DNA from 3 places in the Shewanella sp. LC6 genome. Region 3 is predicted to be linked to each of the others. Evidence: predicted binding sites of a transcription regulator. Region 3 holds the regulator's gene; each other region holds the start of a gene.
What was found. Region 3 encodes sigma-54, which starts transcription at its own class of promoters, with help from an activator protein. Its sites were predicted from a motif close to GTTGGCACGNNNNTNGNNT; they were not measured.

Region 1 (10,871 bases), 450 kb from region 3:
TGTAGGCATGGCCAACACCGTACTGTGCCGCCAAAATCGATACCATAGAAACGACGGCGACTGATACAGGGGAGGCGCAAATCGCCATTTGTGAGGCGACCGAGGCCACCGCCATGGGGCGTTCTGGGCGAATGTTCTTCTTCAGGGCAATGTCAGAGATAATCGGGAACATGGTGTAAACCACATGGCCTGTACCGCACAAAAAGGTGAGCGTCCATGTAGTTAACGGTGCCAGAATGGTGATGTACTGTGGATGGCGGCGCAGTAAACGTTCGGCAAACTGCATCATCACATCTAAGCCGCCTGCGGTTTGCAACACGGCGGCACAACCGATAACCGCAAGAATGGTTAACATCACTTGCACTGGTGGCTGTCCGGGGGCGAGACCAAAGACAAACGTCAGTAAAAATAAACCTATACCACTTATCAACCCGAGCCCCATACCACCATAGCGGGTGCCCAGTAGCAAGCAGCCGAGTACGACAATAAATTCCATTAAAATCATTTTGATTTACCCCTGCGGAACCTGCCGCGCTATTTGTATTAGGACTAGCTGTATTTGGCGTTATTTTGCGAGGCGATTGACTTTGATAACTTGCGCTGGCGCAAGGTGTAAATAAAAAGTGGCATTAGATTTTTCATAAATTTGAGCTAGCGCTAGAAACGTGTCGCCAGAAGTTGCATCCTTGTTAACTCGGAAGCGCTAATGGCGCCTGTAGCCAAGTGAAACATGCCCTAGTACTTGCTCCGGTAAAAATAACCATAACAATCGCCAAGGATGTCCAAGTGAAACCTGCCACCTATAATACCGAAGCCTTCGATGAGTGGATCCGCAGCCGCTTTGTAGAACTCAACTCGCAGCTTGAACAGCTTTATTACCAGCAGATCGACCGTGCTAATGTGCAAGATATCGGTACCGAGCTTAAGCAAACTCTAGAAAGCGAAGGGCGAGGGCTGATTAAGGCTTTGCTCGATGAGGGCAATACCGACGAAGGCTTTGATAGTGCTTTTGATTTGCTAGGCAATGTTGGCCTGTATATGGCCGCCTGCCGCCGCCATGAAATTACTGAGCCAACACGGGAGACCACCTCGCCACTTCTTGAAGCGTCAGCGCTGGCGATGCATATCGGCGCCTCAATTGGAGTCACGCCGCGCTTTGCTACCGCCCATTTAACCACCCATAACCGCGCCCATAATGGTATCTACAAACGCTTTACCGATCTGCCCGATGAAAAACTGTTTGTGGATTACAACACTAAAGGCATTTTGGCCTATAAACGTGCAGCTGATGCGCTATTAAAAATCCAGCCTTTGGGGATTTCTCATCCAATTAGTCACGATTTACTGCGCGTCGCTAAGCAGGCATTGCAGGATGTGATTGATTCGAATACGCAGTTATTCAATCGTTTAGATACGGACCGTTTCTTCTACTGTGTCCGCCCATATTACAAACCCTATCGGGTTGGTTCTGTGGTGTATCGTGGCGCCAATGCGGGCGACTTTGCTGGGATTAACGTTATCGATTTAACCCTAGGTTTATGTTTTGCCAACGAAGCATCTTATTCGCAAATGCTGGTGGATAAGTTTTTATACATGATGCCGGAGGATCAGCAAATCTTGCGGGAATGCATGCGCCGCCCTAATTTGATGGATGACTTTTTGCAGGCCAAGGGCTGTGTGCATCAGGACTGGTATCAAGAAAATCTCAAGCTGTTTATCGAAGTCTGTGAATTACATGGGCAAACTGCGATTCAACATCACAATGAATTAGTGACTAAGTATATTGCTGAGCCTTCGGTCAGCATGGAACAACAACATTTAGCCAAAGTGACCGCCAGTGGTCCACCATTGCCTGTGTTACTCGCCTCCCTTGAGCGTTTAAGGGATAGACGCGCGGCCGTATTACGTGACGATATTCGCACCCGTTATTATGATTTGAAAAAACTCAAAGACAGTTTGAGGTAAGGCCATGCTGCTAAATGTAAAACAGGACTTTTGCCTCGCAGGCCCTGGATATCTGCTTAACCATTCCGTGGGGCGGCCACTCAAATCGACCGAGCAGGCGTTTAAGCAGGCGTTTTTTGCACCTTGGCAGGAGTCTGGCCGCGAGCCTTGGGGTCAATGGTTAGGTGTCATCGATAACTTTACCGCGGCGCTGGCAAGCCTTTTTAATGGTCAGCCGCAGGAATTTTGCCCGCAGGTGAATCTATCGAGCGCATTGACCAAGTTGGTGATGTCACTGGATAGATTAAATCGCGATGGCGCCGTGGTGCTGATGAGCGAGATTGATTTTCCTAGCATGGGATTCGCCCTTAAAAAGGCATTGCCCGCAAGTTGTGAACTGCGCTTTATTCCCAAGGGCTTAGATGTTACCGACCCCAATGTGTGGGACGCACATATCAGCGACGATGTTGATTTAGTCTTTGTCAGCCATGCCTATTCTAACACGGGACAACAGGCCCCCCTCGCGCAGATTATCCCCCTTGCCCGTGAGCGTGGCTGCTTGAGCCTAGTGGATGTGGCGCAATCGGCTGGGATTTTGCCGCTGGATTTAGCCAAGCTACAGCCAGATTTTATGATTGGTTCGAGTGTGAAATGGTTATGCTCCGGCCCCGGCGCTGCGTATCTGTGGGTCAATCCGGCTATTTTGCCCGAATGTCAGCCACAGGATGTGGGTTGGTTTAGCCATGAAAATCCCTTTGAGTTTGATATTCATGATTTTCGCTATCATCCAACAGCGTTGCGGTTTTGGGGCGGCACGCCTTCTATCGCCCCCTACGCTATTGCCGCCCATAGTATTCAATATTTTGCCAATATTGGCTCACAGGCAATGCGTGAGCATAACTTGCAACTGATGGCTCCAGTGGTACAGGCATTGGACAATGAGCTCGTCTCGCCGAGGGCAATCGATAAGCGTAGCGGTACGCTGATTTTGCAATTTGGCGAGCGGCAAGCGCCGATCATGGCGGCATTGGCTGAGGCGAATATCAGTGTCGATGCCCGCAGTTTAGGGATACGCGTATCGCCACATATTTATAACGATGAGGCCGATATCCTAAGGTTACTGGAGGTAATAAAAGCCCATCGTTAACGGATTGAGCATAGCTTACTCAGCCGACATGGCGTAATAGCCTCGAACAGGGAGCATGGCTCTGGGGCATCAAGGCGCCCCCTAATGCCGATGTCATTAACCCATGCCCTGAGGCTGAGGTCATTTATTGGGGCGAATATGCTCAAATGCTGTAGTTATAGTGGCAGAACATAGAACGCGGGGTTCGGAGCTTGGGATTACTGGGCGTGATAGCCAAATCGACGGGCAGCATCACGGTATCGACGATCAGCGAGCTACCCATATCGACCAGTGTCAGAGGGATAGTAAACAGTAGCAGTGGCGGGGCGGATAACGCAGAAACTATCGCACACTCCTCGCCATTATCAACAGCAGTTTGAACACTGGAGAAAGAATGCCCCCAAGTTGAATTTTCTCCCATCCTCGATGTTATTGTTGCACATCCCGTGAGAGAACAGCACACGACCAAGCAAGTCAACCAACGCATAACCACTCCATTGTTTATATGTGAAAAACCGCATTGTTTCGGTATGAGCGACTCGCTTGATTAACTTTGGGCGTTAGTCTTATGGAACCCGAACTGGTTTTGTTCGACACCGATATATTCAGTTTTAGCAAGTCGGCATTCTAACCACATGAATATATGTGTCAATTATTCAGCAGCAGTAATGAGACAACAGTAAAGAGACTCCCAACTTTAGTGTCGCAGTAGTTAACGCCTCTGCCTATAAGTTAGTTTTATATCGCGTTTAGCTCAGTCTTAAACGACATCTGTCCCTATTGTTGTTATTGCAGTGGTGTCTGCTGGTATGCTTTCTTTTGATGATAAATAAGTGGTTGGCTATGTCGCCATTTAGAGAAAAGTGTTGGTCATTGCACCAGCATGAAAGAAGCGTATACCTTCAAGAAACAAAAAGCCCCATCAGCAAAACTGTTGGGGCTTTGATACTTTATGCATGCATTTATACAGTGAGTAATTGCATGCATCTAGCCATTACAGGCTGTAGTACATTTCAAACTCTAATGGGTGAGTTGTACGGCTTACACGCTCAGCTTCTGCAGATTTCAGTGCAATGTAAGACTGGATGAAATCTTCGCTAAATACACCGCCGCGAGTTAAGAACTCGTGGTCAGCTTGCAGGTTTTCAAGGGCGTTTTCTAATGAAGTCGCTACTTGTGGGATTTCAGCCGCTTCTTCCGCTGGCAGATCGTACAAGTCTTTATCCATCGCTTCGCCTGGATGGATCTTGTTTTGGATACCGTCGATACCCGCCATCAGCAGTGCTGCGAAACCTAAGTATGGGTTTGCATGTGGATCTGGGAAGCGAGTTTCGATACGACGACCTTTAGGGCTTGGTACCACTGGAATACGGATTGAAGCAGAGCGGTTACGGGCAGAGTAGGCTAACATCACTGGCGCTTCGAAGTGTGGTACTAAACGCTTGTAAGAGTTAGTGCTTGGGTTAGTGAAAGCGTTCAGTGCGCGAGCGTGCTTGATGATACCACCGATGTAGTACAGTGCAGTTTCACTTAAACCAGCATATTTGTCGCCTGCGAACAGGTTTACGCCATCTTTCGCCAGAGATTGGTGAACGTGCATACCGCTACCGTTGTCGCCAACGATTGGCTTAGGCATGAAAGTCGCAGTCTTACCGTAGGCGTGAGCCATGTTGTGTACTACGTACTTCAGAATTTGGATTTCGTCCGCTTTCTTAGTCAGGGTGTTGAAGCGAGTTGCGATTTCGTTTTGACCCGCAGTCGCCACTTCGTGGTGGTGAGCTTCAACCACTTGACCCATTTCTTCGAGCACTAAACACATCGCGCTACGTAAGTCTTGTGATGAGTCAACTGGTGCTACTGGGAAGTAACCGCCTTTCACGAATGGACGGTGACCAGTGTTGCCACCTTCGTAGCTAGTGCCAGAGTTCCAAGCCGCTTCTTTAGCGTCGATTTTCACGAAACAACCAGACATGTCAGTACCGAAACGGACGTCGTCGAACAGGAAGAATTCTGGTTCTGGTCCAACTAATACAGTGTCAGCGATACCGGTAGAGCGTAAGTATTCTTCCGCTTTTTTCGCGATAGAACGTGGGTCGCGGTCATAACCAGTCATTGTGCCTGGCTCGAGAATGTCACAGCGGATCAGTGCAGTGGTTTCTTCGGTGAATGGATCCAGTACGAACGTAGTTGGGTCTGGCATCAGTACCATGTCTGATTCGTTAATGCCTTTCCAGCCAGCGATTGACGAGCCGTCAAACATTTTACCGTCTTCGAAGAAGTCAGCGTCTACCTGATGAGCTGGGATAGATACGTGCTGCTCTTTACCTTTGGTGTCGGTAAAACGTAAATCAACAAACTTAACTTCTAATTCTTCAAGTTGCTTTAAAACTGATTCAACTGACATTCTCAAGTCTCCGGTAGGGTAAAGGGATGTCCCTTCTATAATCTTTTAACTCAAGTTGTGCTTGAGCAAAACTTACTAGCTATAAAGCGATATCTATGCCAACAATTTAACTTGTTGATAATTAATGAATATGTGTTTTATCGCACTATCTTTAACTCTGTGTTGCACCTTATTGGTGCGTTTTGATGTGGTATTTTGGTGCATTCATCCATTTTGGTGCGCGCCATTCGCCCCCATTTTAGTGCAGTGACGATGAGCATCGGCTTGCTTGGTTAATTCATATCCATATTCAAGCTGAGCAGCATACTCGCTGTTAGCCTGTTACTATCCATTAGGCTCAGCAAAACAGAATGAATTTAGCATATAAATAAGTCTAGATAACCGCGTAAGCTCACTGTTTTCAGTGCTCGCCATAATGTCACAAAACAGTGAGATGCTAAGCTGTTTTTCTGATAATGATTTTGGCTTGTTTTCATTGCTTATCATTAAAAATCAATTGATTAGTCTTGTTGTTCTTAGGTGGGAATAGAGTTTATTGAAACTGCGTCTAAAGCCATTTATTTAGGCTATAGGGAAAATACTTAGGTAGCGGTTTGGCATACTGATGTGTTTGGACGAAAAAACGGGGCTGCCGAATTGGGGTTATTCGCTATACTTATGGCGGCCTTGAGCGCATAGTCTGCAATGACATTCCAGTGAAAAATAGTAATTTCAGCTGGTTAGTCGTATTGAGTTCGAGATAACGTGGCAATTGTCTGCGCGTTAACGGTGCATTTGGGTTATTTGCCTTATCGCCATAACGGATTCGTTAGCATAGGCCCCAAAAAATAGTTTTATAAGTGTTCAAAAATAATCCTGTGCGATATGGCCGCTCTGGAGTAGAATGTCACGCTTTTTTATGGCGACTCAACGTAGATTGCTGTAACGAATATTGTAATATCCCTAATTTTGTTTGATGGTAAGAGGTTTATCTGTGCTAGAGAATTTACGTAACATCGCCATTATTGCGCACGTTGACCATGGCAAAACGACCCTGGTTGACAAGCTGCTGTCGCAATCAGGAACCCTTGAGACCCGGGGAGAAGCTACTGAGCGGGTGATGGACTCCAACGATCTTGAAAAGGAGCGTGGAATCACGATTCTGGCAAAGAACACTGCCATCAAGTGGAACGACTACCGCATCAACATCGTAGACACCCCAGGCCACGCCGACTTCGGTGGTGAGGTTGAGCGCGTTCTGTCTATGGTTGACTCAGTATTACTGCTGGTTGACGCCGTTGACGGTCCAATGCCACAGACTCGCTTCGTAACCAAGAAAGCGTTCGCCCAAGGCTTAAAGCCAATCGTTGTTATCAACAAAATTGACCGTCCTGGTGCTCGCCCTGATTGGGTTATCGACCAAGTATTCGACCTGTTCGACAACTTAGGTGCGACCGACGAGCAATTAGATTTCCCAATCGTTTATGCTTCTGCATTAAACGGTTTTGCAACTTTAGATCCGGATGTCGTCAGTGAAGATATGACGCCACTGTTCCAGACGATCATTGAAAAAGTATCTCCACCTGCAGCAGATGCTGAAGGTCCGTTCCAGATGCAAATTTCTCAGCTTGATTACAACTCTTACGTAGGTGTAATCGGTGTTGGTCGCATCAAGCGTGGTAGCATCAAAGCTAACCAACAAGTGAGCGTAATTGGTGCTGACGGTAAAGTACGCAACGGTAAAATGGGCCAAGTATTAGGTTACATGGGCTTAGAGCGTACCGAAGTTGACGTTGCAAACGCGGGCGACATCGTTGCGATTACTGGTTTAGGCGAGCTGAAGATTTCTGACACTGTGTGTGCCGCTGGTAATGTTGAAGCACTACCACCACTATCAGTTGACGAACCAACGCTGACCATGACGTTCCAAGTCAACACTTCACCTTTCGCAGGTAAAGAAGGTAAATACGTGACATCACGTAACATTCTTGAGCGTCTGCAACAGGAATTAGTGCACAACGTGGCACTGCGTGTTGAAGAAACCGATAGCCCAGACCGTTTCGCGGTATCTGGCCGTGGTGAATTACACTTATCTATCCTGATCGAAAACATGCGTCGTGAAGGTTACGAATTAGCGGTTTCTCGCCCAGAAGTTATCTTAAAAACCATCGATGGCGAACTGTGTGAACCATACGAAACCCTGACCGTTGACGTTGAAGAAGAGCATCAAGGTACAGTCATCGAGAAGCTGGGTATCCGTAAGGCTGAGATGAAAGACATGCAGCTTGACGGTAAAGGCCGCGTGCGCGTTGACTTTATCATCCCAAGCCGTGGCTTAATTGGTTTCCAAACTGAGTTCTTAACTGCAACTTCTGGTACTGGTCTGATTTACCACTCATTCGATCACTACGGTCCGCACAAAGGTGGCGATATCGGTCAACGTGCTAACGGCGTATTGATCTCTAACGCTACGGGTAAGGCGCTGACATTCGCACTGTTCGGTCTGCAGGACCGCGGTCGTCTGTTTATTGGCCACGCAGCCGAAGTTTACGAAGGTCAAGTTGTGGGTATTCACTCACGTTCTAACGACCTGACAGTTAACTGTTTGAAAGGTAAGCAGCTGACTAACATGCGTGCTTCTGGTACTGACGAAGCTCAAGTACTGACTACGCCAATCACCTTAACTCTTGAGCAAGCGCTTGAGTTTATTGATGATGACGAATTAGTTGAAGTAACACCTAAGAGCATCCGTGTTCGTAAGAAACACTTAACTGAAAACGACCGTAAGCGCGCTAGCCGCGGTTAATGGTGGTTGTGGTGGGCACGTAAAGTGACTGCCATACAGTGAATAAAGCCCTGCTAAGGCAACTTAGCGGGGCTTTTTAATGGCTATATTTCAGGTTCATGTACTGAGCGTATGCAGTTACGACCTGCGGACTTCGCCAAGTAAAGGGCGGTATCTGCTTGGTGGACTAATTCTAAGGCATTATGTTTATCTGAGGGGAGTAAACACGCGACCCCCACGCTGACCGTGACAATTCCTATGTCTGTTTTAATATGGGGTATAGCAAGCGATTGAATAAGTTGATGTACGTGCTTGGCGGTGTCGAGTGCGCTTTGGTGATCCGTATTGGGGAGTAAAATAACAAATTCTTCGCCGCCATAGCGTGCAACCAATTCACCTGCCCGACGACCTGATTGAGATAAGCTGTTCGCCAGCATCTTGAGACAGTCATCTCCTGCGAGATGGCCATAAAAATCATTAAATAATTTAAAGTGGTCAATATCGAGCATGATAAGCGAGAGTGGCGTGTTGTTGCGTTGCCCACGACTCCATTCCTTTTGCAGCATTTGATCAAACAATCTACGGTTGCCAATATTGGTTAACCCATCGGTATTGCTGAGTTTTTCGAGTCTGTTGTTCGCTTCTGCAAGTTCATAGGTTCGCGCTTGTATAATGGACTCTAGCTCTCGATTGCGCTCTTCTAAACTCGTCATCGGGTAAATTTCGCCTTGTTTTGCTAAACCATAGGGAATGGATATTCCACTATGGACGATTTTCCAATCGTTGCTTTCTTGGCGAAAAATCAGCACTAACCTTGCGGTTTCTTGGCTAAGTATCGAGTCTGGAATAGGGAGGTGTATATGGAAAAACGCTGTAATAACAATAATATCTTCGGCAAGATCCTGTAGTGAAAGATCTAATACTTCAATATGGATCCGTTCGGGGACTTGGGCGAAGTCCTGACGGGTTATTTTTACCCATTCATCTTTACTGGTGACAAGAATATCGCTGCTACCTGCATAACCACTAAAAGTATCGCTAAAGCGGGCTGTGAGTTTGTCATCCCGTGCAGCGTACATCTCAATATATTCATCAAAAAGTGACTGCATAAGTTGCAAGCGTCTCTGTCGCATAGATTCACCTCAAGTAAGAATATAAGCGTTTTATTGTTCTTATTTGAGATGAGTATTAGTGATAAAACCATCTTCCGTTCTGATTAAAATCAAGATAGTGATGTAAAAACCACCAATAGTGTGATCTGTGCCCGCTTTTTGAGCTAGGGTTTGCTGTTCTTGTTACAGTTACCTAGCTTTAGTGGCAAAAGTTTGAAATGTTGTCATTTTGCTTGTTTAGTATACAGACCGAATGGTGCATTAATCGTTACTTTGGAACAGTGCAGAAGGGATTAATGCAAACGATAAACGTTTTAGAAGACGTCCAAACCAGATAAGCCTAATGACGCCTTATAGGGTCATTCCCTTCGTTAGCCATAAGTAAAGGAATATTCCATGGACAAGACTCAACACTCTCAAGGTAAATGCCCCGTGATGCATGGGGCAAATTCAGCCGTTGCCAGCAACAATATGGATTGGTGGCCTAAGGCACTTAATCTCGATATTTTGCATCAGCATGATAAGAAGACGGATCCCATGGATCCCAACTTTAATTACCGTGAAGCCTTTAAGACCCTTGATCTCGCTGCCGTGAAGCAGGACTTGCACTCCCTTATGACCGATAGCCAAGATTGGTGGCCAGCCGATTGGGGGCATTATGGTGGCTTGATGATCCGCATGGCATGGCACTCTGCGGGTACCTATCGCATTGCCGATGGCCGTGGCGGCGCGGGAACGGGTAATCAACGCTTTGCCCCACTCAATAGCTGGCCCGATAACGCCAACCTTGATAAAGCCCGCCGTTTACTCTGGCCGATTAAGAAAAAATACGGCAATAAACTCTCATGGGCAGATTTGATGATCCTCGCGGGTAATGTGGCCTACGAGTCTATGGGCTTAAAAACCTTTGGATTTGCCGGCGGTCGAGAGGATATTTGGCACCCAGAGAAGGACATTTATTGGGGCTCTGAAAAACAATGGCTCGCGCCAAGTGATAATCCTAACAGCCGTTATTCGGGCGCGCGTGACCTTGAAAATCCCTTAGCCGCCGTAATGATGGGGCTGATTTATGTGAATCCTGAAGGGGTTGATGGTAAACCCGATCCACTGCGCACCGCTCAAGATGTGCGTGTCACTTTTGCACGGATGGCGATGAATGATGAAGAAACCGTGGCCTTAACCGCCGGTGGCCATACGGTGGGCAAATGCCATGGCAATGGTAAGGCACAGGATCTTGGCCCTGAACCCGAGGGCGAAGAACTTGAGGCCCAAGGTTTGGGCTGGCTCAACAAAAAAGGCCCAGGCACGGGTGCAAATGCCGTGACTAGTGGTCTCGAAGGCGCTTGGACGACTCATCCCACTCAATGGGATAACGGTTATTTTCACCTACTGTTAAATTACGATTGGGAATTGAAAAAAAGCCCCGCGGGCGCCTCTCAGTGGGAACCTATTAATATTAAAGAGGAAGATAAAGTCGTCTCAGTGGGCGACCCGAATCGCAAGTTTAACCCCATCATGACC
Region 2 (10,871 bases), 710 kb from region 3:
CATTAATGTCTTATGAAGAATGATCATTTGTCTTCTCCTTGCAGTATCGATTTCAGCTCTTCACTGATGGACTGCATGACTTTAATCACTTTTTCAGCATATTTTGGATCGGTAGCGTAACCCGCATCCTGCAATGCACGGATAAACTGAGTCGGTGACGCTGCCACTTTCTTGGCATCTTGATAGCGCTCACCGTCAGCAATAAAGGAAACAAAATCGTTAAAACTATGCTCAAAATCGTTGTAAACCCGGAAATCGGCTTTTTGTCTAACGGCAATACCCTGCTCAAACTCCAAGGTACTCACGTTAGCCTTATCACCCAACCAACGACGATCCGCTTTAATATTGAATAAGTTATGGCTAGGAGTGCCGTTATTTCCGCGAACAATTTTTTGCCCCCAACCAGTCTCGAGAGCCGATTGAGCCAATAACACTTCGGGTTTAGTGCCAAGGGCTTTAGCGGCTTTTTCGGCATGGGGATATAACGTCGCTAAAAATTCTTCACGGCTACCAAACTTAAGCGTCTTTTGCGTTTCTCTAAATGCCACTGTCGGCAATATTTGGCCGCTGATAACAGGTTCTATCGGTGATAAGGGTTGCTCAGACCAGGTAGGCTTAGGTGTATCTATCGCCAACAAGCGTTCAGGTCGGTCAATGTCTAAGGAAGAAGTGACACCATCGGCCTTTTCAAATTCAACATTTGGACGCGCTATCGATGCAGGTACACCTTGTGCGGCTTGTTCTGAAGTGTTGCTATTTATAGCTTCAGCAGTCGATGGGGCTTGAACAGGAATATTAAAGGCTTTAGCGTCATGTTCTAGTTTCATGCCACCATCATTACGTAGCACCGATGCAGGTGTTAGCTGGCTTGACTCAGGATACAACTGCTGCACCATCATGTCAGCCAGCCCCAGCACACCTTTATCCGATAAGTCGACGGATAATTGCTGATCCCGCATCTGCTCATAAAATTTGGTGTATTGACTATTGAGGGGACTGTCAGACTCAAACACCGCATTAGCATCACGCATGCTCTTCATCAGCATTTGCACAAAAACGCCTTCAAATTGCTGGGCAACTTTTTTCAAAGCGCCCTTTTCATCTTTCTGAGCCTGGGCGCGCAGGTTATCGAGCCCGCCCAGATCAAGAAAATGTGATGAACTTGAAAGCTTTTCCATGATTTTCCCGACAGAAATTAGATGATGATAAGTTCACCATGCAAAGCTCCTGCCACTTTTAACGCTTCCAGAATGGCAAGGACATCAGAAGGGGCTGCACCGACCAAATTCACGGCGCGCACTAATTCATCTAAGGTCGTGCCGGGATTAAACATAAACATCCGACGATCACTTTCAGTCGCATTTATCGTGCTATTGCTGGTCACTGTTGTTTGGCCATTGGCTAGCGCATTTGGCTGAGACACCTGAGTCGCTTCGGCGATCGTCACAGTCAAACCACCATGAGTCACAGCCGCAGGTAATAACTTGACGTTCTGCCCAACGACTATCGTGCCAGTACGCGAATTCACAATCACTTTGGCAGACTCCTCAGCAGGTTCCACCTCAATATTTTCGAGCGTAGCTAAAAAAGACACCCGTTGTGATACATCCCTTGGTGCACTGACCTGAATCGACGTTGCATCCAATGGGCGTGCCATATCAGGGCCGAGCAGATCATTAATCGCATCGGCCATACGCTGCGCGGTCGAAAAATCCGAGCGACGTAGGTTAAACGTCAAATAATCGCCAGTAGAAAACGGCGTAGCCACAGTGCGTTCAACAATTGCGCCGTTAGGAATACGGCCAACCGTTGGCGTGTTTTGAATCACTTTCGAACCATCCAAACCATCGGCACTAAAACCACTTACCACTAAGCTGCCTTGGGCAATCGCATATACATTGCCATCAACCCCTTTGAGGAAGGTTTGCAATAACGTCCCACCACGTAAGCTTTTTGCTTCACCGAGGCTTGAAACGGTCACATCCAATTCTTGGCCCGGTTTAATAAACGCTGGCATATCGGCATGCACAGCAACCACGGCTACGTTTTTGATTTTGGGTCTAAAATTTTCAGGCAAATTGATGCCGAAATTTTTAAGCATGGTGGTGAATGTTTGCTCTGTGTAATTGGTTTTCTCACCCGTACCAGGTAACCCCACGACTAAGCCATAACCAATTAACTGGTTATTTCGTACCCCTTGCACATTAGCAATATCTTTAATGCGTTCAGCCTGGCTTGGCATCGAAAACGCTAACATAACAACGGCCAAAATGAGTTTATATTTCATGATATGACTCCTTAGAAGGGCCACCAATCGCTCATAAAGAACTGGCTTAACCAGCCCACTTTTTGCGCTTCGGCGAAAGTACCAGTACCGCTATATTGAATACGCGCATTGGCCATACGGGTTGAATCAATGGTGTTATCTGGCTTGATATCCTGCGAGCGTACAATACCGGTCACGCGAATAAACTCATCACCATTGTTGATTGAAATCCACTTTTCACCGCGCACAACTAAGTTACCGTTATTGAGCACTTGCATAATATTGGCGGAGATACTGCCATCTAAGCTATTGCTTTGATCTGCATCGGATTCACGCTTAGTATTCATGCTGTCTTTGTAGCGTAAATCGAGGGGAATACCGCCTAAAGACACATTGCTCCCACCGGCATAAATGGGATCGAGTGTCATATCAGAACCTTTTTTGATCTGATTACCGGCACTCTTTTTCGCCTGAGTCGCTTCTTTCAACACGATAGTGATAATGTCACCGACTTTATGGGCACGAATATCCGAGTAAAGACTCGCCGCTTGGCTATCTTGGTAAATCGACCCCGTTGCAGCAATTTTAGTCGGTGGTGCTTCGGGATAAACTGGGGCATAGAAGGGATCATCCGCAATCGGCTTCTTTGGAGTTGAACTACATGCCGCCAGCAAGAGCGTACTAGCCAATAGTAGATATCTAGCCATGATCATGTGCCTCTATAGATTCTGATTCACATAAGCCAGCATCTGATCGACCGCCGAAATCACTTTGGAGTTCATCTCGTAGATCCGCTGACTTTCAATGAGGTTAACTAGCTCTTCGGTCACGTTCACGTTAGAGGTTTCTAACGCACCTTGACGAATCGCTCCCATACCATCAAGTGATGCAGTGCCTTGAATAGGCGTACCACTCGCACCAGTTTCGGTGTATAGGTTTTGTCCCATAGGATCTAAACCCGACGGGTTAATAAAGTCGGTCATACTGAGCTGCCCAACGACTTGGTTTTCCGCCGCACCTGGTGTTTTTACCGAGACTTCCCCTTCAGCAGAGACAGTAATACTGGTTGCATCCTCAGGAATAGTGATCGCAGGTTGCAACACATAACCCGAACCCGGTGTGACAATTTGCCCAGTATCATCTAAGGTAAATTGACCATTACGGGTATAAGCCGTAGTCCCATCGGGGAGCTGCACTTCGAAAAATCCTGGGCCTTCAATCATCAAATCGAGCGAGTTATCCGTGGTCAGCATATTGCCTTGGGTAAACATTTTTTGGGTGGCTACCACCTTGGTACCCGCACCAATGTTCAAACCGTTTGGCAACTTAGTGTTAGAGGCGCTGATCCCACCCGCTTGGTTAACAGTTTGATAAAGTAAGTCCTCAAATACCGCGCGGCTTTTTTTATAGCCCACAGTGCTGGCGTTAGCGACGTTGTTTGAAATCACCGCAATATCGGTTTGCTGTGCGTCTAAGCCAGTTTTACTAATCCATAACGCTGGATGCATAATTTATCTCCTAACTAATCCGCATTAATGAGGATGAAGCGCGGTCATTTTCTTCCGCGGTTTTCATCATCTTCACTTGCAATTCAAATTGTCGCTGTAGGTCGATTAAGGACACCATCTCATCCACGGGGTTGACGTTACTGCCCTCTACAGCACCACTTTCAACAAATACACTAGGATCGGCAGGCGCCGGATCACCGGATACCAAACGGAACAACCCATCCTCGCCGCGCATCATTTGTGCATTGCCAGGGTTTACTAACTTTAATCTTCCTACCTCTTCGACGACTTCTGTCGTCGCACCTTGAGGACGAACAGAGATAATCCCATCCTGTGAAATAGTGACCTTTTCAATTGGCAGCGGTAACACAATCGGTCCGGCATCACCCATCACGGGATTACCACGGTCGTTATGCAATAAACCTGTTGAGTCAAAACTGAGACTGCCAGAACGGGTATAAGCTTCACTACCATCCTGTGCTTGCACGGCAAACCAACCGTCACCTTTAATGGCAACGTCAAGATCGCGTCCAGTAGATTTAATCGGGCCCGAACGAAAATTGGCGGAGGGGGTTTCAACCATGGCAAAGACCCTTGTCGGCAATCCTTCACCAAAGGCTTGCATCGATCTGGCTTGCGCCATATCCGACTTAAATCCATCGGTATTTGCGTTGGCTAAGTTGTTGGCACGCAACGCCAACTCATTCATATTTTGCTTAGCGCCGCTCATGGAGATATAAAGGAATTTGTCCACAGACTGCTCCGTCAAAGTTTCAACCTGACAATAGCAAAGCAAGCATCATGCCAATAAAATAAGCAGCTAGTTAACTGATAAATTAGGAGATTTTAATAAACGAATGAATGCACAACAGAAAGAGGCTAAGTGTTGCCGCTTGCGGCAACACTTAGCAGAGGCAAGATTAACTTAACGAATTTGCAGAACAGTTTGTTGCAGAGTGTTATTCACTTCCAGCGTACGTGAGTTGGCTTGGAAGTTACGTTGTGCCGAAATCAAATCCACCAGCTCAGTCGTCAAGTCAATGTTAGATTGCTCTAACGCTGAAGAACTGAGACTACCAAACGTACCACTGTTAGGCTCACCAGCCAGCGCAGGACCTGACGATAAACTGGCTTTCCACGAGGTATTACCCACTTGTGTCAAACCTTGCTCGTTTGCAAAGCGAACTAAAGCAACGCGGGCTAATGGCACTGTTGAACCATTGGAATAACTGGCAGTGATCAAACCATCTTCACCAATTTCGACATTGGTTAAACGCCCTACTGTGGTACCGTCCTGTGACAATTCAGTGGCGGCAAAAGGAGCTGAATATTGGGTTGGTGCATTAAATTTAATAGTCACGGCTTGAGTGCCATCAGCACCAGGGCCTAACACACCAGCGCCGCCAACCCCTAGCGCTTCGGTGGCAACGACTGCCGGATCACTCCCAGTATACACATCGACAGAATTAAACTTCAGAACCGATCCCTTCCAGCCGCCAGCCGTTTGAGCTGTGCCAGAGGCATCGGGAGTGCCATCACCATTGGTGTCAGTCTGATATGTACCAGCAGGGCCAGAAATATCAACTTGTTTACCATCAATGGCATAGTATGCAACCCAGTTGTTTTCACCATTATATGAGCCATTATTTGGCTTGACGAAATAGGTCGTCATGATATGTGGCTCACCCAGAGAGTCATAAATCGTCATGGATGTCACACTGTTATAGGTTTTGGAGTCTAAGGGATCAAAAGCAGCAGGATCGAGTGAACCTTCTTTTGCATTTAAATTCATCTGCAAAGTCACGTTTTCAGTTTGAACAGGGCTACCTGCAGTATCAGGAATTTGTACTGGCTTAGCTGTCGTTAAACTGACAGAGGTAGAGTTACCATCTTTATCTACTGGAAAGGTCTGCAAAAAATTCCCTGCTGAGTCAACCATATAATTATTTTTGTCGACTTTGAAAGCACCTGCCCGAGTAAACTGATGATCCAAGGTACCTATCTCGGACGCAGTTACAAAAAAGCCACCGCCTTTAATCGCTAAATCTAACGAGTTATTCGTCAGTTGCAAACTACCTTGGTGGAATTGCTGCGCCACTTGGCTCGTAGCCACACCGCCACCCACAGCGGTTTTTGAGTTTGAGAAAATTGAATTAGCGTAAACATCCGCAAATTCAGCACGCGACTCTTTAAAGCCAATGGTGTTAGCATTCGCGATATTGTTCGCAGTAGTATTCAAATCTTTCTGCGCAGCAGAAATGCCACTCAATGCAATGTTAAACGACATAATTCACCTCTACATTTGCTCAATTCAATGATGGACAAGTGTGATGTCCATTTACAATCTTGATAACGATTAAACTTCACTAATCGCAAGTACATCCGACAGTTTAAAGGCCATTCCACCCTTGAGATTTAAAATGGCGCCAGTCGCTGCAGTACCTAAAGAAACACTGGTCACATGCGCATAGGTCGATACAGCTAACGCTTGTGATTTATCATTCACCAAACCCGATGCTTTAATCGAGTAATTACCTGCAGCAACGGGTTCTCCTTTATCATTCAAACCATCCCACTTGACATCAGTGTTACCACCCTTACTACCATCAACAGTAAATGTTCTAACGACTTGCCCTTTATCATCTTCGATTCGAACATTAATGACGGGAATTTTCTCTGAAGTACTGATCACACCATTTAAGCCTGGGCTTTCTGCAGAGATATAACCCGTATCTGTCGGTAACAGCACTTTTCGCCCAACTAATCCCGATGCTTGCAAAGCTTGGCTTGATGTCATCACACTGTTTAAATTAACGATTTGATCATTTAACTTAGAAATGCCATCGACTGTAGAAAAAGATGCCATTTGTGCAATCATCTGGTCGTTATCAACGGGCTTGAAGGGATCCTGCATCGATAACTGCTGGCTGAGTAATGAGAAAAAATCCTCTTGAGTGAGCTGCTGACTCTTAGCCTCTGGAACAGCAGAACTATTCGGCAAACGTAATCCATCCAAAAATGGGTTACCTGTCGAGCTAGTCGAGGTTTTCGTGGTATTGGTTGATACCGTATTCGATTGAGTGTTTGTTTGAGTCAGCTGCGATGAGGTTTGACTCAGTTGGTTAATGAGGCTCACAACGTACCTCCTAAATAACGCATATTATTTACCCATCCCAAGTGTTTGTTGCAGCATAGATTTTGCCGCCTCAGCCACTTGAACATTCATCTGATATGAGCGAGAAGCTGAAATCATGTCAGCCATTTCTTCCATGACATTGACATTTGGTTTGTAAATAAAGCCATCAGCATCCGCCATCGGATGATCCGGCGAATACTCTTTTAATAGGGGCTTATCACTCTCGACTATGCCTTTCACCGTGACACCTTGGGAAGCTTGTTGCTGACTTTGCGCCTTGGCCATTTCTGCTTCGAAAATAGGATGACGAGAACGGTAAGTTTTATCTACACTGCTGGAGACTGAATCTGCGTTAGCAATGTTACTCGCGGTAGTATTTAGCCGCAGAGACTGGGCTGACATGCCAGACCCCGCAACATCGAAGATATTAAATAAACTCATGATTAATCCCCTCTCAGCGCTTTTTTCATACCGCTAAATTTACTGTCTAAAAACCCCAGAGACATTTGATATTCGAGAGCATTTTGCATAAATGCTGATTGCTCTTGTTGAACGTCGACAGTATTGCCATCCCCAGTATCGGGTTGATTCGGCACTCGAAATTTAACGTACTGCCCGGTTAGCTGCGCTAGCCCAAAATGCTGCTCATCAGCGGTCATCTCTAAGCTATTACGCTGTTGTTGCTGGGTTTTAGCAACATTTAAGGCGGCAGAAAAATCGACGTCACGGGCTTTATAATGTGGCGTATCAGCATTTGCGATATTGCTTGAAATCACTTCAGCCCGCTCAGCACGGATCCCCAACGTGAATTGGTGAACACCCAGTGCCTTATCAAAATTAATCGCCATAAAATTGCCTCCATCGTGTCACTCACGGGAACAAAGCAATTCATGTGCCAATACTTTTATGGGAGGTAATAAAGTTTGTGAGGGATATAGCAGATAAAAAAATTACCGAACTATGCCGGTAATTATCAATTAAAATCAAATCCTTAAGTTTTCTTTTGGTAATAAATGCCAGGGTTACAACGAACCATATCAAATTCATCAGTAAGGCCAGCAATGGATTCGGATGCGCCTAAAAAGAGGATACCTTTGGGATTTAACGCGGCAGCAAATTGCCGCAAAATTTTTGCTTTTGCCTCAGGGGCAAAATAGATCAACACATTTCGGCAAAAAATAATGTCAAACTTACCCAACAAAGTGTAACTCTCGAGCAAGTTATGAGCTCGGAAATTGACGAGACGTTTAACGTTATCTTTTATGCGCATGTTGCCAGAAGGCAAAGCATCAAAAAACTGCCGCTTACGTTCTTCAGACAATCCACGTGCTAACGCTAAACTATCATACTCAGCATTTTTACAACGCTCCAACATAGAAGGCGAAAGATCCGTTGCCTGAATCGAGGCACCACCAGGCAGCGCCCCAGGTTTTTTTTGCTGGTACTCTAATATGGTCATCGCTAAAGAATATGGCTCTTGACCCGACGAGCAAGCTGCAGACCATATTTTTAAAGGTCTACCTAACTTACTGTATTCTGGTAATAGCACATTATTAAGCAATTCAAATGGATAACGGTCACGAAACCATAAGGTTTCATTAGTGGTCATGGCATCAATAACTTCAGCTCGTAAAGCTCGTTCCGTGGGTTTCATCGAATGCTTTACCACATCGGATAACGAAGGAAGGTTATATTTGCCCATCAATGGCGCGAGACGACTACGTACGAGGTATTGTTTATTTTCACCTAGCACGATGCCGCTATGTTGTTCTAAGAACAACCTAAATTGATTATATTCTGCTTCAGCGAGTGATTTATCAGGCACATTCACGTCCTAGATCCTATAGCAAGCACCAAAATAAGTGCACAACAATCATGTAATAAGGGCTAGATTATAGCGTAAAGCTCAACTAGGCACTAACCCACACTCTCACTACAAACTTAAATGCTTGTTCACTGCCGCAGCTAATTCGTCAGGGTTAAATTTTGCGATAAAGTCATTGGCACCAACCTTTTGTACCATGGCTTGGTTAAAGACACCGCTTAATGAGGTGTGCAGTACCACCTTGATATTTTTAAGCTTAGGATCATCACGGATCTCAGCCGTTAAGGTATAACCATCCATTTCGGGCATCTCAATATCGGAGATAATGAGTGGAATTTCATCGGCAACGTTATTCATTTCACTTGCAATGGCCTTGAGCTTATCAAGTGCCTCACGACCATCTTTTGCCGTGTCAATTTGTAAATTTAACGACTCTAACGACCGAATAATTTGCTTGCGTGCCACCGCAGAATCATCAATCACCATAATATGGTAATGCTGACTTCTATCGAGAGTAAGTTGCTCATTAACCTCTTCACTAATGGCCGTTTTGACAGGTGAGATTTCATCTAAAATCTTTTCAACATCCAAGATTTCAACCAATTCACCTTCAATCTCGGTAACCGCGGTTAAATAGGAATAACGCCCAGCACCTTGCGGTGGCGGCATAATGGCTTCCCAGTTCATGTTGATAATACGTTCAACAGAACTAACCAAGAACCCCTGCACACTACGGTTATATTCCGAAATGATGATAAAGCAATTTTCAGTGCTCGCTAACGGACGCCCCCCCGTTGCCGCACTCAGATCGATAACAGAAATAGTTGTACCGCGAATATGGGCAACTCCTTTGACGTAAGGATTGAGTTTAGGCAATGTCGTTAATGGCGGGCATTGCAAAACCTCTTTCACTTTAAATACGTTTATCCCAAACCGTTGACGACCATTTAACTTAAATAGCAATAGTTCTAGCCGGTTTTGACCTACGAGTTGGGTTCGTTTGTTGACTGAATCAAGAATACTCGACATAACTCTGCCTTGTTGTTCTGTTTATGTACGGCCCTAAAACTCGTTTGAGTATAGGCATATTAATTGCTTACGTCTTGTTATCGATAAACATAGTTGAAACTAAGTCAAACTTCTGACACCAAAAATCTAAGAAAGAAGCATTGAACAGTTTCACGCTTGATAAAAGTATAGGTGTATTCTGGCGTTACAAGCTAGTCTCTTCATTATGAAAGTAAATTTAGTCTATTTTTTGAGTATTTTCGCACTTTTTCTATCCACGGCAGCTAAGGCTGAACCCGTGATACCTAGCGTATCGGCGATATCCGAATTAGCTAAAGCCCTTATTAATGAAAAGATTGCTGTACCTGCAAATGCGAAAGTCGACATTAATCCACAAACGGTCGATAACCGAATGCTGCCAGCACAGTGCACATCACCAATAAGGGTCGAATTAGCTTCAGAACGCGAAATTAGCCGTAATAACACCATAAAAGTCAGTTGTGATACCCCCGATCTCGCCTACCCTTGGCAGATTTTTATGTCTGTTAGAGTAGACATTCTTTTTCCTGTTGTGGTCGCAACCGAAACCTTAGCGCCAGGTGAATTAATCAGTCCTTCACAGGTCGAGATCCGCTATGTTGACCAAAATAGTTTGCGTGGTATGCAATTTAGCGATACTAATCAGCTTACAGGCGTTAGAGTTAAACGCCGAGTCGCGAAAAATTATCCTATTTTTGCGAACAACCTTTGCTTTGTCTGTAAAAATGACACAGTGTCGATTTATGTGCGTTCAAATAACTTCGTACTAAAAACTGTGGGAGAGGCGCTGCAAGATGGTAATATCGGCGACCAAATTCGAATCAAAAATAGCAGTTCTAACAAAGAGCTAGATGCCATAATTACGGCGATTGGCGAAGTAGAAGTTAGAATGTAAAATAAGCTAAAGCTTTTCGATAAGCTGCCGATACCCCAGTTAAGAAATCCGTATACATGACGCTGGAGCCTAAAATGGCAATTGATATTAGCAAATTTAACGCCGGAGCGGCCGCACAAGTCCGTTCAAACAGCACTAAACAAAGCAGCGAAAGCGAGAAAACCTCTCAGGTAGCGGCTAAATCAACTCAACTA
Region 3 (10,871 bases):
TCAATTAAAATCCATGCGGATCAACTCCGTGCATTTTCTGTCGAAGGCGAAAATAGTAAAGTCTTACTGGCTACAGGAAATCCAGCAACCTACAGCCAAATCCTTGATGATGGCCGCCCTGCATCTGCTAGCGCCAAAGAGATTCGCTATGAAATGGCCACTCGGACGTTGACCCTAACTGGTACAGCGACCCTAGACCAAGCGGGTAGTCAAGTTACAGGCAATTTAATTCGTTACGATATTATTCAGCAAAAACTGATCGCCGAAAGTAGCGGCAATGGTGATGATCGCGTAATTACCATTATTCAACCTGATAATTATCAGGAAGAACTCAAAAATACACCAACAGATAAACCTGTGAAAAAACAGGATTCTAAATGACCCAAATCACCTTAAAAGCACAGAATCTCGCCAAGAGTTATAAAAGCCGCCAGGTTGTCAAAGATGTCAGCCTGACAGTAAAAACGGGTCAAGTCGTCGGTCTACTCGGCCCTAACGGTGCGGGTAAAACCACCACCTTTTACATGGTCGTGGGCTTAGTTAAAAGCGATAAAGGCCATATCTTTATCGACGATGATGATTTAACCGCCGATCCTATGCATCTGCGTGCCCGCAAAGGTATTGGTTACCTACCACAGGAAGCGAGTATCTTTCGTAAATTAACCGTACACGACAACATCATGGCGGTACTGCAAACCCGTAAAGAGCTCAATAGTGACCAGCGCGAAGAAGCACTAGAGCAACTGCTAGAAGAGTTCCATATCACCCATATTCGTGACAGCCAAGGCATGTCCTTATCGGGCGGTGAACGTCGCCGCGTCGAAATTGCCCGCGCCTTAGCGGCCAACCCCAAGTTTATTCTGCTTGATGAGCCCTTTGCGGGCGTTGATCCGATCTCCGTTATCGATATCAAGAAAATTATCGAGCAGCTTAAGAGCCGAGGCCTTGGTGTACTGATCACTGACCACAATGTGCGCGAGACCTTAGACGTCTGTGAACATGCTTACATTGTGAGTCACGGTAATCTTATTGCCGAGGGCACACCCGCAGAGATCTTAGACAATCAGCAAGTTAGGGCTGTGTACTTAGGTGAACAATTCAGGCTATAGTTACTAAAACAAAGCTAATAAGCCTTGAATTTGAGAGCGCTAGGCTCCATCCATATGATATCAAGCGACCTAAACTCACAATAATAACCTAGGGATCAGCGGTAACATGAAAGCGTCACTCCAGCTCAAACTGGGTCAACAGTTAACCATGACGCCACAACTTCAGCAGGCCATTCGCCTGCTGCAACTGTCGTCATTGGAACTGCAACAAGAAATCCAGCAAGCCTTAGACTCTAATCCTCTTCTCGAGCTGGAAGAGGAGCAATTTGACGCGCCTAGCGAACGTAAGCAAGATATCGCCGATACCGACTTTAGCGAAACGACAGCCCAACCACAGGAACAAGATAATTCCACCGTGGACATTGCCGAGTCGCTGACCAAAGAATCTCTGCCCGAAGAGTTACCCATGGATACCACTTGGGATGAAGTCTTTACCGCATCGCCAAACTCAGGTTCTGGCGCTAGCCGTGAAGATGACATGCCCTTCCAAGGGGAAACTAGCGAGGGGTTGTACGAACATTTAGAATGGCAAAAAAACCTCACGCCCTTCTCTGAAACCGATTTAGCCATTGCCACCGCGATTATTGATGCCATCGACGATCAAGGTTATCTCACTCAAAGCACTGAAGATATCCTCGAAGCCATGGGCAATCCCGAGATTGAACTCGACGAAGTTGAAGCCGTGCTCAAGCGTATTCAACACTTCGACCCCGTTGGTGTCGCGGCAAGGGATTTAAGCGAATGTCTGCTTATTCAACTCTCCCACTTCTCGCCGGATACTCCACACCTCGAAAACGCCCGCATGTTGATCAAAGATCATTTAGATCTGATCGCCGCTCGCGACTTTAGGCTGTTAATGCGTAAGACCAAACTGAAAGAGGACGAGTTAAGGGACAGTATTGCGCTGATCCAAACCTTAAATCCTCGCCCCGGTTTACTCATCACCCCTGTCGATGAAGAATATGTGATCCCCGATGTATCGGTGTCGAAGAAAAACGGCCGTTGGGTGGTCGAATTAAACCCTGACTGCATGCCAAAAATCAACGTAAATCAGCAATATGCAGCAATGGCCCGAAGTTCAAAAAATCAAGCTGATAGCCAATTTATTCGTGGCCATCTGCAAGAGGCTAAATGGTTTATCAAAAGCCTTGAAAGCCGCAACGAAACACTGCTCAAGGTGGCAAACTGCATAGTGCAATACCAACAGGGTTTCTTCGAATATGGCGAAGAAGCCATGAAACCTATGGTCCTTAACGATATCGCCGAAGCGGTAGAAATGCATGAGTCCACCATTTCACGGGTGACGACTCAAAAATACATGCATACCCCAAAAGGACTTTTTGAACTAAAATATTTCTTCTCAAGCCACGTCGGGACGGATGATGGCGGTGAGTGCTCATCCACAGCAATCAGAGCTTTCATTAAGAAACTGGTTGCAGCGGAAAACCAGAAAAAACCATTAAGCGACAGCAAGATGGCTCAACTTCTGGCAGAACAGGGAATTAACGTTGCGCGCAGAACCATTGCGAAGTACCGAGAAGCGATGCTTATTCCCCCTTCCAATCAGCGTAAAAGTTTATAGCCTATTGTGAGTATCGGAGGACGTTTCTATGCAAATAAACCTAAGTGGACACCATATCGAGATTACTGAATCGTTACGGGCATATGTTGAGGAAAAGTTTTCAAAACTTGAACGTCATTTCGAACAGATCAATAATGTGCACGTTGTGCTCAATGTTGAGAAAATGCAACAGATTGCCGAAGCGAGAATCAACCTCACCGGTGGTGAAGTCTTCGCGACTTCAGAGCATGCAGATATGTATGCTGCCATAGACGTCCTGATTGATAAACTTGATCGTCAGGTTATTAAACACAAAGAGAAGTTAACAAAACACTAGCAATGGAACTTCGTACCATACTGCGGCCGGAGTGCACAACCTGCGCCACTCCGGGCAGTAAGAAAAAGGTACTGGAACTCATCAGCGACTTAGCCGCTGCCCAGTACCCCACCCTCTCATCTCAAGAGATCTTCGAAAGCCTCGTGGCGCGCGAAAAGATGGGTAGCACAGGTATAGGTAACGGTATCGCCATTCCACATGGTCGATTAACCGATATAACACAACCCATAGCGATATTGATAAAATGTGAGGAGCCGATAGCCTTTGATGCTATCGATAAACAACCCGTCGATATTTTATTTGCACTACTCGTGCCTGCCGACCAATGTCAGCAGCACCTAAGTACCTTGTCATGCATGGCTGAAAAGCTCAGTGACAAGCAAATATTAAAACAATTGCGCAAGACGCATGATGAAACGGAACTCTATCAGGTAATCATTGGATGAAACTGGTCATAGTGTCAGGGCGTTCAGGCTCAGGCAAATCGGTCGCACTTAGAGTGCTTGAAGATCTCGGCTACTATTGTGTCGATAATTTGCCTTTGCCTTTGATTGGCAGTTTGCTTGAACAGCTCAAAGGCAGTAACGATCTCGTTGCTATCAGTGTTGACGTGCGCAATTTACCAGAGCAAGACAAAGTGCTGGTTAAACAGCTTGCCAGCCTGCCTACGGGCACTGAACTCACCAGCTTCTTCTTAAACTCCAGCGATAAAGTGCTGCTAAAACGCTATAGCGAAACGCGGCGCTTACATCCCTTATCTAAGAGCCGAGTGTCACTGCAAGAAGCCATCAAACTTGAAGGCAAATTGCTGGAGCCGCTGTCACAGCAGATGGATCACTATATAGATACCTCGAATCTGAATATCTATGAACTCAGCGACCAAGTGCGGCAAATACTCCTTGGCAGTGTCGATAAGGAACTGGTGATCAACTTCGAGTCTTTCGGTTTTAAGCATGGTATGCCGACCGAAGCTGACTTTATGTTTGATGTGCGCTTTTTGCCAAATCCCCATTGGGAACCGGAGCTTAGACCTCTCACCGGTTTAGATGAACCCGTAGCGGAGTTTTTAAATCGCCAGCCACTGGTGAATAAGTTCATCTGGCAAATCGAGAATTTGCTCGAAACCTGGTTGCCGCATTTAGAGCGCAATAATCGTAGCTATCTGACGATTGCGATTGGTTGCACAGGTGGCCAACACCGCTCAGTCTATGTAGCCGAGCAACTAGCTAAACGTTTTAGTAATGGCAAACATAAAGTCAATGCGCGCCATCGAGAGTTGAGCCATGCCAAAACTTGAGCGCCAAGTCACCATCTGCAATAAACTCGGCTTACATGCCCGTGCCGCCACAAAGCTCGTGGTATTGGCCTCTGAGTTTGATGCCAGCATTACGCTGATCCAAGGTGAAAAACAGGCCTCTGCCGCCAGTGTATTGGGTCTACTCATGCTCGAGACGGGCATGGGTAAAACCATCACCCTCATCGCCGAAGGCCCGGATGCCGAGCCTGCACTTAATGCCATTTGTGCCCTTATCGACGCTAAGTTTGACGAAGCCTGCTGATGGTATCATCTCGATGATCCCTGCCGGTATTCAGTATCCTGTTTGGTTTTGATTTCAGCACCTTATACCAGTAAAACACATTTGTGACTCGACGCCCTCCCGTGCGCTAAATTACAATGTACTGCTGCGCTTTGGCTTAAGTCCTCAATAGCTAAACGCCAACCCATCCACCGCCGCCATGGAGGAAACATGCCTGTAGAAGCCTCAGACAGTTTACAAGCCGAACACCGCCTCGACCAACTGAGTCAAGCCCTCAACAGTGGTATGTTTGTGCATGTCAGGCAAATGCTACAAAATATGGCGCCGTCAGATATCGCATTGATTTTAGAATCGTCACCTCCCAAAGCTCGGCAAGTGTTATGGCAACTCGTCGATCAAGATCAGCTCGGGGATATTCTCGATGAACTCAGCGAAGAGTTAAAAGACCCGCTGATCAGCACCATGAGTCCAGAGCGAGTCGCCAAGGCTACCGCCAGCATGGATACGGACGATCTGGCTTATATTCTGCGAAGCCTGCCAGATACTGTGTATAAACAAGTATTACAGTCGATGAGTCTGCAAAACCGCCAGCGAGTCGAGCAAGCGCTCTCTTATCCCGATGAGACCGCAGGCAGCTTAATGAACACCGACACAGTAACCTTAAGACCCGATGTCAATATCGATGTGGTACTGCGTTATTTGCGCCAACGGGGCAACCTGCCCGACACTACCGATACTTTATACGTGGTGGATAAACACGATCGCGTGCTTGGTGGGGTCAAACTTGCGGATCTGCTCACCTGCGATCCCAATACTCATATCAGCAGCATTATCGATACCGATATCGAGAGCATTCCCGTGGGCATGTCCGACAGTGAAGTGGCACAACTGTTCGAGCGCCATGACTGGGTGTCAGCGCCCGTGGTCGATAGTGAGGGCAAGTTGCTCGGCCGGATCACCATCGATGACGTGGTGGATGTTATCCGTGAAGACGCCGAGCACTCTATGATGGGGATGGCGGGGATGGACGATGATGAAGACACCTTCGCCCCAGTACTCAAAAGTACCTTCCGCCGTTCGCTCTGGCTCACTATCAACCTATTTGCGGCTCTGCTGGCGGCCTCTGTCAGCAATATGTTTGAGGGCACTATTGAACAGTTTGCCACGATTGCGATTTTAATGACGATTGTACCGAGCATGGGCGGCGTCGCAGGTAATCAAACCTTGGCCCTAGTAATCCGCGGGATAGCCCTAGGCCATATTGGCCAAAGTAATGCCCGCTGGCTGATAGGCAAAGAGCTCGCGATTGGCTTTTTGAATGGCTTAATGTGGTCGATGTTAGTGTTTATCGCGGTATTAGTTTGGAAAGATGATATGGCGCTTGCCAGCCTGATTGGCGGTGCAATGCTCATCAATATGACAGTCGCAGGACTAGCAGGCGCCAGTATTCCGCTGATCTTAAAGCGCTTAAAAGTAGATCCGGCGTTGGCGGGCGGTATGGTGCTCACCACAGTCACCGATGTGATAGGTCTGTTTGCCTTTCTCGGATTAGCGACGTTGTATTTAATGCACTAGCACTAGCACTGGCCTAAGCCTTGCTAAAGCGAGCAACAAAAATGGCGCATTTAGCGCCATTTTTAATGAGTCCATTAGACATTATTTTTTAGGCGGCTGAAAACCATAACTGCTCAAAATAGCCTGTCCCTCTGGGGATAAAATAAACTCGGCCAGAGGTGCGGCTGCACTATTGGCATCCTTTAACACCAATAGGCCATAGTCGGCACCAACGGCTAACTCTGGCGGTAAATCGACAATCTTAAGGCTAGGCACTTCTTTTTGTGCCAGCACCGCATTGATGCAATAGGTTAAGAACACATCCGCCTGCTTATTTTCCATCACCCAAGCATAGGGATTACGATCCTTGGGCGGTTTAGCACTCTCAGGCCCACCCGTTAGCTGCATGGCTTTGGTTTCTAATGTAGTTTTTGCATTAGCTTTTAAGGCCTCGGCTTTCGCAAAGACTGCCCAAGCGTAGTCGCCAGCGGGATCGGCTTTTGGCGTCGAAGTCCCGAGTTTAGTTTGCGGCGCGAGCAGGGTATCTAATAAGTTCGCGCTAGTGAGTGGCACTTCCGCTTGAGCAATGGCGCAGAGCTGGTTACGGGCAAACATTTGCACCTGTAGACTCACTCCCGCATCGACTAAGGCCTGTGGGTGTTTCATATTCGCCGAGGCAAAAATATCAACTCGCTCCCCCTCTTGGATCCGCTTAAGCAATAAACCCGAAGGCGCATACTGCGCTGCCACATTAGCTTGGGATTTCGCTTGGTAAGCCGCAATAATATCGTTCATCGCCGCCTTTAAACTGCCCGCGGCTCTTAGTTCAATAGGGGCTGTCGCCTCAGTGTTTATTGGCGCACCTTGTACCATCCCTGCCATCACTGTAGTCCCTAAACTGAATGCCAGTACTAAGCCCTGTTTTGCCATAATTGCTCTCCTTTGGCTCTGCGAAATAGTTATCCTAATTTAACTAACTACATACAAAACGGGAAAATACCGGCAGGATCAAGTCGAATACTCGCCTGATAAGCCCCAATAGAGATGATTGCGGACAAGATCACTGAAGATAGATAACGGAAGGACAATTTGTCCCTTACGATAAAATAAAAAGTCGCCCGCAGGCGACTTTAACCTTGATGAATGATTATTGACCCGTTGGGGTCAACACTATCTCCACACGACGGTTTTGCGCGCGTCCCTCGGCACTCGCATTGGATGCGATTGGGCTCGATTCACCCATTCCCTTAGACTTTACGCGAGCAGCAGCCACGCCTTTACTCATCAAGTAGTTCCCTACTTCGCTGGCTCGTACCTGTGATAAACGTAAATTGTATGAATCTGAGCCACTGCTGTCGGTATAACCCAACACGTTAAGTTGGGTCTTACTATACTCCTTCGCCACTAGCGCAACAGAGTTCAGTACCCGCTTAGCACCCTCACTCAGCTCGGTTTGATCCACACCAAAAGTCACTTCATTTGGCATATTAAGAATAATATTGTCACCACTGCGAGTTACGCTAACTCCCGTGGAAGCGAGTTGTTGGCGTAATTTGGTTTCTTGTACGTCCATATAGTAGCCAATACCACCTCCTAGGGCGGCGCCAGAGGCTGCACCAATTAAAGCTCCTTTACCGCGGTCACTCTTACTTGACGAGGCTACACCAACGGCAGCTCCAGCAACGGCACCAATTAGCGCCCCCGTAGTCGCTTTTGCCGTTTGTTGTTCGTTGGTATAGGGGTTGACAGTCGAACAGCCTGAGGCAATCAAGGCGCTAGCCATAACCACAATAGCAAGCTTAGATGCTGGCAATGATTTAATCAGAGAAGGCTTCATCATTATGACCTCATAACATGATTGATGAGATTTGCCTTTGAAAGGCAAAGGGCGTGGTAAATCGCCAAAAACACCATGAAAAATCGCAGTATATAAGCATTCTCTATCGAGACAATCTTTAATCGTTTCTTTGCTCAGTTTATGAGTAATTTAATCGCAAAAAACACCAAACCAAAACATCTTTGGCTTATTCATGCAACATTTAGAGTAAAAGCACTGAAATAGTGCAAGCTGCACCGTTTCTGACATAACTTCTAAAACCAATCGTTTGAAACATAAATTCAATTAATTGATTTTAAACATTAATTTATATATTAAAAAATTGGCACGGATTTTACATACTAATAAATAGGTAGAAGAGTAGAGACCCCAAGCGTAACTCACTCGATACCTAAGTAAGCTGTTTGACATCAATGGACGTTAATCTAAGTGCCCGTTGTGAGGCATGTTAATCGAAGCACAATCCCTAAGTGGATTGAGGAGGAAGAGATGAAACATCTGATGAAACTTATTAGTCATTATCACCACGAATGGTTGTCCCTGCGCCATATAGGACATAGTCAGTGGGATATAGAGCAGCGCCAATAGTCATGAAGGAATCCCCCCAAAGAACCCGTTAAAGCGTATACAGATAGCATAAAGTGAAAAGGGATAGGCCATGGGAATCGTCAATCATAATCTTAAACCTGACGTTATTTTTGAAGTAAAAGTCAAAGGCAGATTACTCTCTGATGTCGCACGACAGTATGGTCTTTCGGCTAAAGCGGTTTACCAGTGGGTAAGGGAAAGTGAGCAACAGCCGCAGCAACGTGAATGCGCCTTAATAAATGAAATTGCCCAGCTGCAGAAACGTATTAAGCAGCTAAACAGTGAATTACGCACAATATAGGTTGAGGTAACCTCGCCCAGTGCCCTTATAGACAAGGCCGGACCCCATTGCATATTGCCCTGTAGGTCTAACGCGATATGAAAGTTGTGCTAAAAACAATAATAACAGCGCCCTTTTACGTCCGGCCTTGTCATCCAATTAATTGGATTAGCAATAAATAACAGTTTAGACAGAGTCGGATGGGTATCTATTATCGCTCCCCAACGACCTAAGATATAAATCGTACAAAATAACAATAATAACTGTGCTGTTTACTGTCCGACTCTGTCAACTTAACACTCAACGTGTTGCAAGAGAAAAAGAGGCAGGTTTTGACAAGGCTTTAGAGGGAGCTATCTCCCCCAAAGATCAAATATGTGAATTGTGCTCCCCCAAGTCATGAACATATTACCCTCTCGGGTCTTGTCCTTTTATTCACGGATCAATGACGATCCAGCGCTAGACTAGGATAGCGCGCCACGGATGGCTGTGTTATTGGGAAGGTTTCGGCAAGGCTCGAGGGAGTTGTCTCCCCCAAAGATTAATATGTCGATAGTGCTCTGTGGCCCATCAACATATTTCTCCCTTTGGTCTTGTCCTTTTATTGAGTGGTTCAATGGAAAGGAAGGGGCATAACGCCTGTGCCAAGGATGGCAATGTCACAGGCTTTAACACTCGTACCAGGCAATTAATTCCAATAAAAAAGACGCTCATAAGGCGTCTATTTTATTGAAGAATATTCTACTAATAATCTTCATTGGCTTCTTGAAGTCGCTGCTTGCGCTCCTGAGCCTCTTCATAGGCAGCTTGAATTTCATCCAAGACAGAACTGACGTCGGCATCGACTAATACTTCAGTAAAATGACCTGTTAACTGCGTATCAGGCTTTAACTGACCAGCTTCAAATAAGGCCCACATTTCTTTCGCGTATTGAGTCTTGAGCAATTCAGGTGCGTACTGGCCATAATATTGCGTCATGTTATTGACATCCCGCTCCAACATCCATTTAGCGTGATTATTCGCTGCCGCATCTACCGCTTGGGGTAAATCAATAATGACAGGGCCTTGATCATCGACTAGGACATTAAATTCGGACAAGTCACCATGGACTAAGCCTGCGCAAAGCATACGTTTGACATAAGTCATCACTAAAGCGTGGTCATGTATAGCTTTCTCAGCGCTAAGGCTGACATCATTAAGGCGAGGCGCAACATGACCTTCACTATCGGTGACTAATTCCATGAGTAACACACCATCGTAGCAACCGTAAGGCGTTGGTACTCGCACTCCGGCATCAGCCAAGCGAAACAATGCATCTACCTCAGCGTTTTGCCAGACTTCTTCCATTTGCTCACGGCCAAATTTAGAGCCTTTTTCCATTGCGCGAGCGCGACGGCTATTTCGGACTTTACGCCCCTCTTGGTAAACCACCGCCTGCTTAAAACTACGTTTGTCCGCTTCCTTGTAAACTTTAGCGCAGCGAATATCTTCACCACAGCGCACAACGTACACAGTAGCTTCTTTACCGCTCATTAACTGGCTGATGACTTCATCAACCAGTCCTTCATCAACCAGAGGTTGGATTCGTTTAGGAGTTTTCATACCGACCTTATACCTTAGTTAGGCCTAAGATGGAATGTGCCGGGCAAATCTTCATATATAAAGCAGCCTTCTACCAATAATGAATAACAAAATGAGGGTAAGCATACCCGACTTCAGTAAAAACTAAAGCACCTAGCGTAGGAACACAAGAGCAAAAAATGGTGGATTTAAAGCCAATACATTTGCAGAGAACGACACATTATCTCCTTGATTGCCCCAAACAAATACTTGCTCGCTTCATCAGCAACATGTTAAATCCCACAACCATTAAACACACAACGAGATCACTCTGCCGTAAGTGACGGCGGCTTTAAGCCGTTACCCAAGCATTAACTACCTTCAGAATAATCTTAAAATGGTTTTCCACGTTTGTTATGGGGTATCAATGCCTATTTTGAGCAAAAATGAGGGGATATCGCCAAAGTGTTACCCCAAGCTATTGAAAGTATTAAATTATCACAAACT

Region 1: the regulator sigma-54 is predicted to act here: its motif matches at 5,559-5,577, upstream of glnA (glutamate--ammonia ligase).
Region 2: the regulator sigma-54 is predicted to act here: its motif matches at 7,792-7,810, upstream of flgB (flagellar basal body rod protein FlgB).

What each region holds. Positions count from the first base shown of each region.
Region 1 covers NZ_CP043902.1:382,880-393,750, forward strand. Annotated here, with positions in the region: gene FJD32_RS01785 (anaerobic C4-dicarboxylate transporter) at 1-505, opposite strand, end outside; gene FJD32_RS01790 (monodechloroaminopyrrolnitrin synthase PrnB family protein) at 787-1,965, shown strand; gene FJD32_RS01795 (aminotransferase class V-fold PLP-dependent enzyme) at 1,970-3,091, shown strand; gene FJD32_RS01800 (YceK/YidQ family lipoprotein) at 3,234-3,491, opposite strand; gene glnA (glutamate--ammonia ligase) at 4,065-5,474, opposite strand; gene typA (translational GTPase TypA) at 6,448-8,259, shown strand; gene FJD32_RS01815 (diguanylate cyclase) at 8,343-9,371, opposite strand; gene katG (catalase/peroxidase HPI) at 9,747-10,871, shown strand, end outside.
Region 2 covers NZ_CP043902.1:1,535,716-1,546,586, reverse strand. Annotated here, with positions in the region: gene flgJ (flagellar assembly peptidoglycan hydrolase FlgJ) at 24-1,178, opposite strand; gene FJD32_RS06960 (flagellar basal body P-ring protein FlgI) at 1,196-2,287, opposite strand; gene flgH (flagellar basal body L-ring protein FlgH) at 2,299-2,973, opposite strand; gene flgG (flagellar basal-body rod protein FlgG) at 2,986-3,774, opposite strand; gene flgF (flagellar basal-body rod protein FlgF) at 3,785-4,528, opposite strand; gene flgE (flagellar hook protein FlgE) at 4,700-6,061, opposite strand; gene flgD (flagellar hook assembly protein FlgD) at 6,131-6,910, opposite strand; gene flgC (flagellar basal body rod protein FlgC) at 6,935-7,351, opposite strand; gene flgB (flagellar basal body rod protein FlgB) at 7,354-7,758, opposite strand; gene FJD32_RS06920 (protein-glutamate O-methyltransferase CheR) at 7,902-8,741, opposite strand; gene FJD32_RS06915 (chemotaxis protein CheV) at 8,844-9,764, opposite strand; gene flgA (flagellar basal body P-ring formation chaperone FlgA) at 9,970-10,677, shown strand; gene flgM (flagellar biosynthesis anti-sigma factor FlgM) at 10,752-10,871, shown strand, end outside.
Region 3 covers NZ_CP043902.1:828,419-839,289, reverse strand. Annotated here, with positions in the region: gene lptA (lipopolysaccharide transport periplasmic protein LptA) at 1-381, shown strand, start outside; gene lptB (LPS export ABC transporter ATP-binding protein) at 378-1,109, shown strand; gene FJD32_RS03770 (RNA polymerase factor sigma-54) at 1,216-2,691, shown strand; gene hpf (ribosome hibernation promoting factor) at 2,720-3,007, shown strand; gene ptsN (PTS IIA-like nitrogen regulatory protein PtsN) at 3,010-3,453, shown strand; gene rapZ (RNase adapter RapZ) at 3,450-4,304, shown strand; gene FJD32_RS03750 (HPr family phosphocarrier protein) at 4,291-4,566, shown strand; gene mgtE (magnesium transporter) at 4,756-6,120, shown strand; gene FJD32_RS03740 (molybdate ABC transporter substrate-binding protein) at 6,202-7,029, opposite strand; gene FJD32_RS03735 (OmpA family protein) at 7,247-7,939, opposite strand; gene FJD32_RS03730 (transposase) at 8,595-8,825, shown strand; gene FJD32_RS03725 (PA4780 family RIO1-like protein kinase) at 9,549-10,406, opposite strand.